4 regions of the Arthrobacter sp. yr096 genome follow, and region 2 is predicted to be linked to each of the others. Evidence: riboswitches for the same ligand, from Rfam matches in the RefSeq annotation. Region 2 holds a riboswitch; each other region holds the start of a gene.
The links. Region 2 has a riboswitch for S-adenosylmethionine ahead of BMY91_RS07195 (hypothetical protein). Riboswitches for the same ligand answer to the same signal wherever they lie in the genome.

Region 1: linked by a shared signal. The riboswitch ahead of BMY91_RS03825 (aminotransferase class V-fold PLP-dependent enzyme) and the one ahead of BMY91_RS07195 (hypothetical protein) in region 2 are both predicted to bind S-adenosylmethionine.
Region 3: linked by a shared signal. The riboswitch ahead of BMY91_RS05160 (homoserine O-acetyltransferase MetX) and the one ahead of BMY91_RS07195 (hypothetical protein) in region 2 are both predicted to bind S-adenosylmethionine.
Region 4: linked by a shared signal. The riboswitch ahead of BMY91_RS13785 (DUF1737 domain-containing protein) and the one ahead of BMY91_RS07195 (hypothetical protein) in region 2 are both predicted to bind S-adenosylmethionine.

What each region holds. Positions count from the first base shown of each region.
Region 1 covers NZ_FNYI01000001.1:816,549-818,741, reverse strand. The annotation lists gene hisN (histidinol-phosphatase) at 1-781, shown strand, start outside; SAM riboswitch class IV at 965-1,078, shown strand; gene BMY91_RS03825 (aminotransferase class V-fold PLP-dependent enzyme) at 1,110-2,193, shown strand, end outside.
Region 2 covers NZ_FNYI01000002.1:534,828-537,020, reverse strand. The annotation lists gene BMY91_RS07205 (VIT1/CCC1 transporter family protein) at 1-338, opposite strand, end outside; gene BMY91_RS07200 (hypothetical protein) at 570-755, shown strand; gene BMY91_RS07195 (hypothetical protein) at 752-1,051, opposite strand; SAM riboswitch class IV at 1,069-1,188, opposite strand; gene BMY91_RS07190 (sodium:solute symporter family protein) at 1,799-2,193, opposite strand, start outside.
Region 3 covers NZ_FNYI01000002.1:49,233-51,425, forward strand. The annotation lists gene BMY91_RS05155 (hypothetical protein) at 1-110, shown strand, start outside; gene BMY91_RS05160 (homoserine O-acetyltransferase MetX) at 155-1,276, opposite strand; SAM riboswitch class IV at 1,291-1,407, opposite strand; gene BMY91_RS05165 (bifunctional o-acetylhomoserine/o-acetylserine sulfhydrylase) at 1,582-2,193, opposite strand, start outside.
Region 4 covers NZ_FNYI01000005.1:103,304-105,496, reverse strand. The annotation lists gene BMY91_RS13790 (NtaA/DmoA family FMN-dependent monooxygenase) at 1-1,075, opposite strand, end outside; SAM riboswitch class IV at 1,242-1,353, shown strand; gene BMY91_RS13785 (DUF1737 domain-containing protein) at 1,367-1,630, shown strand; gene BMY91_RS13780 (rhodanese-like domain-containing protein) at 1,627-2,037, shown strand; gene BMY91_RS13775 (O-succinylhomoserine sulfhydrylase) at 2,038-2,193, shown strand, end outside.

The DNA of each region.
Region 1 (2,193 bases), on a different contig from region 2:
CCTGCGCCTTGCCCACGTCCTCGCTGATTCCGTTGACGCCCAGACCATGGATCGCTTCAAGGCGCTGGACCTGCAGATCGAAACCAAGCCGGACCTCACCCCTGTCACGGATGCTGACAAGGCCGCCGAAGAAGCCATTCGCGGTCAGCTGTCGCGCTCCCGCCCGCGTGACGCCGTCCTCGGCGAAGAGTTTGGCAGCAGCGGTCACGGCTCGCGCCGCTGGATCATCGACCCCATCGATGGGACCAAGAATTTCGTCCGCGGCGTTCCGGTATGGGCAACCCTCATCGCCCTCGTGGACGAGGGCGAACCAGTAGTAGGCGTGGTGAGCGCCCCGGCTCTGGGCAAGCGCTGGTGGGCTGCGAAGGATATGGGCGCCTACATGGGCCGCTCCCTTGCCTCCGCTACCAGGCTCAAAGTGTCCAATGTTTCCCGACTGGCCGACGCTTCGATGTCGTATTCAAGCCTGTCCGGCTGGAAGCAACGTGGCAACCTTGACGAGTTCATGGGACTCACGGAGGACGTTTGGCGAACGCGTGCCTACGGTGATTTCTGGTCTTACTGCCTGGTGGCGGAGGGTGCGGTGGACATCGCCTGCGAGCCCGAACTGAATCTGTACGACATGGCCGCACTCGTCCCCATCGTCACCGAAGCCGGCGGCCGGTTTACCTCCCTGGAAGGTGAAGACGGCCCGTTCGGCGGAAACGCTTTGGCAACCAACTCGATTCTCCACTCGGAGGTCCTCAAACGACTCAACCCCGGGCTGGACGACCTCCTCTAAGATGAAGCACAGGTAGATCCCGCGGGGCGACCTACGGAATTTTCGACGGCGGATGACCCCTTTTGGGGTCGTCCGCCGTTCTTAATTCGGGCAATCGCAATTTTTGCAACCGGCGTAACAATGAGCTTAATAAACGGTTCCGGCTTTGGATGGGCCACGTGGAGTGCCCTAACCTTTTTTACAGGTCACGAGTGCCAGCGCTAAACCCCGGTTTGCTGGCCGGCAACCCTCCATTCGCGGTGGGGTGCCCCGGGTGACGACCCGGCCGGTCCGGAACGGATGCGGCAAGCGCGGATCCCCTATGGGGGTCCCTCTTGAGTGAGGTCCCATGAGCACTGTCACGTTCGACTCAAACATCATTCCGTCCTTCCCCGAAGAATCCGCAGCCCAGGCGTCCGCAGCCGTACGGCCCCTCGCAGCCGTAACCGGTGCAGAGTTGCAGGCTCCGCTGATCCAAGGCGGCCACGTTCGTTACGCGAATCTCGACTACGGAGCATCCGCCCCAGCCCTGACCATCGTCTCGGCCTATCTGAATGAAGTGCTGCCCTACTACGCCAGCGTTCACCGCGGGGCAGGCTACGCTTCCCAGATCAGCACCTCTGTCTACGAGAACTCACGGAACATCGTCCGTGACTTCGTGGGCGGCAGGGCTGACGATTCCGTCATCTTTACGCGCAACACCACAGACTCCTTGAACCTGCTGGCAGGGTGCCTGCCACAGCATGATGGCCAGTATTCCGGCGAGGTCCTGTACCTGGACATCGAACACCACGCCAACCTGCTCCCCTGGCAAGGCGTGCCGCACCGGAGCGTCATCGCTGCACCAACATTGGCGGCCACGGTGGATAAACTCCGCGCCGAGTTGGCCCAGGGTGGCGTAAGCCTCCTAGCCGTGACTGGAGCTTCCAACGTCACCGGCGAAATCCTTCCCATCGCCCAGCTCGCCTCTTTGGCCCACGAGTACGGTGCCCGGATCGTGGTGGATGCTGCCCAGCTTGCACCCCATCGCCGGATCAACATTGCAGAGGCCGACGTCGATTACGTTGTCTTCTCTGGCCACAAGCTTTACGCACCCTTCGGCGCGGGCGTCGTCGTGGGCCGGCCGGATTGGCTCGACGCCGGCACCCCCCATCTGGCAGGTGGTGGCGCTGTTCGCGAAGCGCGCCTCGATTCCGTCAGCTGGGCCACCGGACCGGCACGGCATGAGGGTGGCTCCCCCAACGTCCTGGGGGCTGCAACTCTTGCCAGGGCCACCCAAGTGATCTCCGGGCTGGACCAGGACGCCTGGCACGCCCATGAATCGGCCATCCGTTCCTACCTGGTGGAAGGCCTCGAAGCAATCGATGGCGTCACCGTTCACCAGATCTTCTCCGATTCGGAAGACACCATCGGCGTAGTCAATTTCTCCGTAG
Region 2 (2,193 bases):
CTCCGGGCAGAGGCGGCTTTAGGCATGCCGGCGTGCTCGCCAAGGAGTTTGAGCCAGTGTGCCTCGTGCCGGCCCTCAGCCTCGGCCAGGGCGAGCAGGATTTGCCGTTCTTCGCCGTCCCGCCGTTGGGCGAGTTCGCGGTACACCGCCGCCTCGGCGCGTTCGTCGGCCAGATACTGCCGCCAACGCCTGATGTCTGAAGACGTGGGGGCAGCCGGCAGCACGTCGGTGGTGTCAGGCGCGGCGTTTCCGGGGACGGGTTCTTCGGGGGTGGTTTTTTCGGGGATGGAGTCCGGAGCAGGGCTCGACGAACTGTGGGATTCCTGGTGCTTTTGCACTTTCTCTCCTGTGCTGGGTGGGGTAGTTGCGGCCCCATTGCACGCACCACACTACCGCTTATTTCCGCGGTTTTTTGGCCGGTATTCCTTAGCTGGAATGTTCGGTGCACCGTAAATTCGGCCACCCTTGACCCTCGACTGGGCCGGTGCTCAGATGGAAGGACAGGGGCGGGGAGCTCCCCGCATTCCGGTTACCGGGCTTTGACCGGCCCACGAGACGGAGGTTGCATCATGGACACCACCGAATCACACGCCAGCCACCCGAGGGCAACCATCGAGTCGGACCCAGCCTATGACTACGCCGAGGACCAGGAGGTTGATGAAGCCTGGGTGGAGGACGTGGATGCTCCCGAGGACGACGAACGCGTAGTCCCTCTCGATGACACCGAGGAATTCCGCGGGGAAGAGGAAAGCTAGGCGGGTTCTACGTGGCAGAGGGCGAAGTGCCGCGCTACGCCCTCGCGTTTCCCGGCCGCGGCGACTGTCACCGTCAGCGTCGCTGAAGCCTCGCACCATTGCGTTGGCCGGACAGCCTGGGCCAGCGCCTGCGCGATCAGCCGCGGCTCGGGATATCTGAAATGCTTGGTGCCGTTCCCGCCCGGAAAGGTCACGGTGCCCAGGAAGAGGTCGACGGCGGGAATCACCCTCACCGTTCGGGCGGCGGGGAGGGCCGGGGTGCTGGGTGCGTGGGTGGTATCGCCTTGGTACGGCAAGGGACTGCTCCTTGGGGAGAGTGCTCTTGCCCGCTCGGTTGTCTCTGGTCCGGGGCGGGCCGCTTCCTCATCCGAACCACCCGTGAACATGGGGTTGGTGTGTGGCCAGTCGGAGCTTGGCACCACATCTCTTGAAGCTGTGACAACCCTACCTCAGGCGCTCCTGGTGTGAGGCCCGATTTACGCCCCTTCCCTTGGCTGAGGGGCGCAGTGTGGGCCCCGCAAACGGGGGGTGTTTGTTGTGGGGCCCGTTTTACGCCCTTTCCCTTGGCTGAGGCGCGCAGTGTGGGCCCCGCAAACGGGGGGGTGTTTGTTGTGGGGCCCGTTTTACGCCCTTTCCCTTGGCTGAGGCGCGCAGTGTGGGCCCCGCAAACGGGGAGTGTTTGTTGTGGGGCCCGATTTACGCCCTTTCCCTTGGTTGAGGCGCGCTGTGTGGGCCCCGCATGTGGGGGTGTGTGTTGTGGGGTCTGGTGTGCGTGTTTGGGTGGGGTTTTGGGGCGCACAGTGGGCCCCGCAAACGGGGGGTGTGTGTTGTGGGGTCTGGTGTGCGTGTTTGGGTGGGGTTTTGGGGCGCAGAGTGGGCCTCGCAAACGGGGGGTGTTTGTTGTGGGGCCCGTTTTACGCCCCTTGCCTTGGCTGAGGGGCGCAGAGTGGGCCCCGCAAACGTGCACTTCCCGGGGGACACAACAACGGCGGCGCTGCCCCGAAAAGGGGAGCGCCGCCGTCGAACGTTCTGTTGGTAGCTGGTTACTTGTGGCTGCTGACCGGGTGGACTTCAGGCGGCAATTCGTCTGAAACAGCACCGGCAACCCGCTTGTCCCAAGCCTCACGAACGGCAGGGTCCGTAGGCGGAGTGAGCAGCGAAATCACCACGTACGCGATGAACGAGGCTGCCAGGCCGAAGTAGATCGGCTCGTTGGCGTAGACGCCGTCCGCGCTGGGGATGGCTCCCACGGCGAAGAGGATCAGCAGGGTGAGCGTCAGGACTGAACCCACGGCCATGGACCACGCGGCGGCAATGCCCGTGCCGCGCTTCCACACGAGGCCACCCAGAATGGCAACCAGGAGGCCACCCACCAGGATGTCGTAGGCGATGGTGAGGGCAACCACCACGTCCTGCGCCGCCATGGAGATCAGCACGG
Region 3 (2,193 bases), 490 kb from region 2:
CCCAGGGTTACCGGGCGCGGAAGCTGGCCGACTTGGACGCGAAATTCAGCAATGGCGAAATCGCCATGGAGGATTACATGAAGCAGCGCGCCGACATCATGAACGGCTGAGCGCCCGATCTGCCCGGATGCTCAGGCCAGGAATGTCCGGATGCTCAGGCGAAGAATGCCTGGCGAAGCTGCGTTGACAGCTGCCCGATTTCTGTCAGGAATCCATCGTGGCCAATCGGCGCTTCGATGACGTGAACGGGAACATCGCCCGGCAGTGCCGCGGCCAATTCCTGTGACTGTGCCGGGAAATAGAGCCTGTCCGTGTCCACGGCTGCGACGAAAAACTCTGCCGTAGTCCCGGACAACGCCTCTTGCAACGAGCCCCGCCCGCGTGTGACGTCGTGGGACATCAGTGCCTCGGTGATGGCGATGTAGCTGTTCGCGTCAAAGCGCCGGACCAGTTTGCTGCCCTGGTGGTCGAGGTAGCTCTCCACCTGATACCGGCCCCGCTCCCCCAAGACGGCAGCAGCAAGAGGCGTCTCCTGGTGCTGGGCCTCCCGGCCAAAGCGGAAGTCCAGCTCCAGTGCTGAGCGATAAGTGATGTGGGCGATGCGCCGGGCCAAGGCCAATCCTTGCTCGGGCGCCGTTCCGCCGTAGTAGTCCCCATTCTTGAAATGTGGGTCCTGCCGAATGGCGAGGGTCTGGGCCTGCGCGAAGGCAATCTGCTCCGCCGTGCTGTAGGCGCCCACGGAGATGACGGCGCAACGTTTGACCCGTTCCGGCAGGGTCACTGCCCACTCAAGAGCCCTCGCCCCACCCATGGAGCCGCCCAGGACCGCATGCCAGGCCTCGATCCCCAAGGCATCGGCAAGCCGCGCTTCGGCCTCCGTGCTGTCGCGGAGGGTGATCAGGGGGAAACGCGAGCCCCAGGGCTTGCCGTCCGGCGCTTCTGAAGAGGGGCCGGTGCTTCCATAGCAGCCGCCCACGATGTTGATGGAGACCACAAAGAAGCGGTCTGTGTCGATGGTGGCGCCCGGTCCTACAAGCTGCTCCCACCATCCTTCCTCGTCCGTGGCACCACGGGCTACGTGGGTGCTGCCCGTCAGTGCATGTTGGATGAGCACGGCGTTGGACGCATCCGCGTTCAGGCGACCCCAGGTTTCGTAGGCCAGCACGACATCCGGAAGAAAGCCCCCGGCCTCAAGTTCCAGCGGCCCTATGCCGGCGTACTTGACCGTGCCGTCTTCTTGTTCGGCTGTGGAAAGGGCTGCAGCAGTAATGGTCATTCCTTTGATACCTAACCTCGCGCTTGCCCGCCGCCTTGCGTGCGACAGGCCAGGTCCTCACCCGGGGCACCCCACCGCGTAAGGAGGGTTGCCGGCCAGCAAGCCGGGGCTGTCTGCTGGCACTCATGACCTAATACGTAGAGTCTAGGAAGGACACCGCTGTTCTGGCGAAGAATGTGACAGCAGTGTGACGGTTTAAGGCTGGTTGGTTCATGAACGAGCACCCGGGAGCGCCGCCCGGCGAATAATCGACGGGCCGGGCGGCGTTCCAGCTGAAGGCGCCTTGGCCAGGGGCCGGACGCTGCTCAGGCGCCCTTTGCGGCCCTGAATCCAGCCTCCAGGTCAGCGATGATGTCATCCACATGCTCGATGCCTACAGACAGGCGAACCAAGCCGGGATTGACGCCGGCAGCAACCTGCTGCTCCACGGTCAGCTGGCTGTGCGTGGTAGATGCCGGGTGGATCACCAGGGAACGGACGTCACCGATGTTGGCCACGTGGGAGTGCAACTCCAGGCCGTCCACAAAGCGTTTGCCCGCTTCAACGCCGCCCTTGATGGTGAAGGCAACGATTGCGCCGGTGCCCTGCGGACCATACTTCCGGCCACGGTCGTACCAAGGGCTCGACGGCAGCCCCGCGTAGGCTACCGATTCGACGTCGTCATGGGCTTCAAGCCACTCAGCCACTTTGGTGGCGTTGGCGACGTGACGTTCGATGCGCAGGCTCAAGGTCTCCAGCCCCTGGGCGATCAGGAAGGCATTGAACGGCGAGACGGCTGAGCCAAGGTCGCGAAGCAGCTGGACCCGCGCCTTCAGGATGTAGGAGAGGTTGGCGCCCAGAGCACCGTCCTTGCCGAGATCGCGCGCGTAAACAAGTCCGTTGTAGCTGGGGTCCGGGGTATTGAAGCCTGGGAATCG
Region 4 (2,193 bases), on a different contig from region 2:
TGGAGCCGGGAGGCGCGGCCTTGGCGAAGTGCTCCAGGGTGCCCTGGTTGCTGTTGGTGCTCAGCTCGGGAAGTGGGGCATCGAGGTCGAACTGCTTGAAGTCGATCACGGAAAGGTAGGAGATGGAGTTGAGCTGGCTGTCGATGTCGCGTTGGGTAAGCTCCCTGCGTTGTGCCCGCAATTCCTCGGCCTCTGCCGCAGACCCAACCACGGTGGGCTTGAGCACAAAAAGCACCTTGACGTCGTCGGGGTTCCTGCCGGCCTTGGCAGCCTCGGCACGGATCGAATCCCGGTAGGACTTCATACCGTCAACGCCGCGGGCCAAGGCAATCGCCACATCCGCATGTCCGCCAGCGAACGCCTTCCCCCGGGGCGAGGCACCGGCCTGGACCAGGACCGGTTCCTCCGGCAGCGGTGCCGTGTTCAGTGGGCCCCGAACCTTGAAGAAGTGGCCCTGGTGATCGATCGGATGCACTTTGTTGTGGTCCGCGAACACCCCGGCGTCCGCGTCCTCAAGCACCGCGCCAGGCTCCCAGCTCCGCCACAGCCGCCTGACGACGTCGACGAATTCCTCCGCTTTCTCATACCGCAGGTCGTGTTCGATCTGCTGGTCCAACCCGTAGTTCTGCGCGGCCAAATCGCTGCCGGACGTCACCACATTCCATCCCAACTGCCCCTCCGAGAAGTGCTGCAGGGTAGCCAGGAGGCGGGCGGCCGTGAACGGCGGATAGAACGATGCACTGACCGTGGGCACAATCCCGAGGTGCTCCGTGGCGGAAAGGAGGTACGGGACCAAAGCCAACGGATCATGCTTCGGAGCGAAGGACGCATGCGCCAGCGAAACCTCAGCCGTGCCGCCATACGTGTCCGGAACGGTCAGCGAATCCTCGATGATGAACAGGTCCAGGCCGGATTGCTCAAACGCGCGCACGGCCTCCTGGTACAGGGCAGGTTTCTTCCAGTCATAGCCCAGGCTGTAACCCGGAGTTCCCCAACCCTGGACTCCGAATCCGTGGCCCACAAACCATCCAAAATGAAGCATGGGCTTGAGTGTAGAACTGCTCTGTCCGTTCACCGCGACCTGATTTCATGCGAAGTTACAGGGGGTCGTACTGCGTCAATTATGCTCCCGGGGCGTCTTATTTGGAGGGCTACTCCAAGAACCGCCGATTACGCAACATGACGACGGCGATACCCCCGCCACATGCAGCTCAACGGTCGTGGATGTTACGTTTTTCTTGAGTAATGAGAACCAGCGCAAAGCCCTGACTTGCTGGTCGGCAACCCTCTCTCCGGCGGGGTGCCTCAGGTGACTACTCGGCGTATCGACAACTCGAACTGCAAGCGTGACTGAGGAGCACCAGCAATGCCTGAACCCACTGAAGAAAAACTCTCCTACCGCCTGATTACAGGCCCGGACACCCGTGATTTCTGCGAGCGGATCCACAACGCCCTCGCCGAAGGCTACGTGCTCCACGGCAGCCCGGCCGCCACGTTCAACGGCACTGACGTGATCGTGGCCCAGGCCATCGTGCTGCCCGCCGCGATCGCCAACGCAGATGCCGCTGTGGCCAACGCCGTTGACCAGCTGGAGAACGACGACGAAGAAGCATTCGAGGGCCACGCATGAGCTACGCAGGTGACCTGACCCCGCAGGATGCGTGGGCAAAGCTTGAAGAAGGCGCCATTCTGGTGGACGTCCGCACCGAGGGCGAGTGGGCCCACATCGGCATTCCGGACACCAAAGCCACCGAGAACGATCCCCTGTTCATCCAGTGGAACCTCGCCGGCGGCATCCCGAACTCCCGGTTCATCGAGGACCTGCAGCAGCAGGCCCCGCAGGACGACAAGGTGGAGCTCGTGTTCATCTGCCGCTCAGGCCAGCGCTCCGTCTCGGCCGCTATCGCGGCAACGCAGGCCGGCTTTACCGCCTACAACGTCCTGGAGGGCTTCGAAGGCGAACCGGACCGCTACGGTGAGCGCACCGTGAATGGCTGGAAAAACCGTGGCCTGCCGACGAACCTGGGGACCGAGTAAGTGACTTTCAATCCTGACGCCGCCGGCTGGAGCCCTGACACCCAGGCCGTCCGTGGTGGCCTTGACCGCACCAATTTCCAAGAGACAGCTGAGCCCGTCTTCCTGAATTCCGGCTTCGTCTACGAATCCGCTGCTGCTGCCGAACGCGCTTTCACC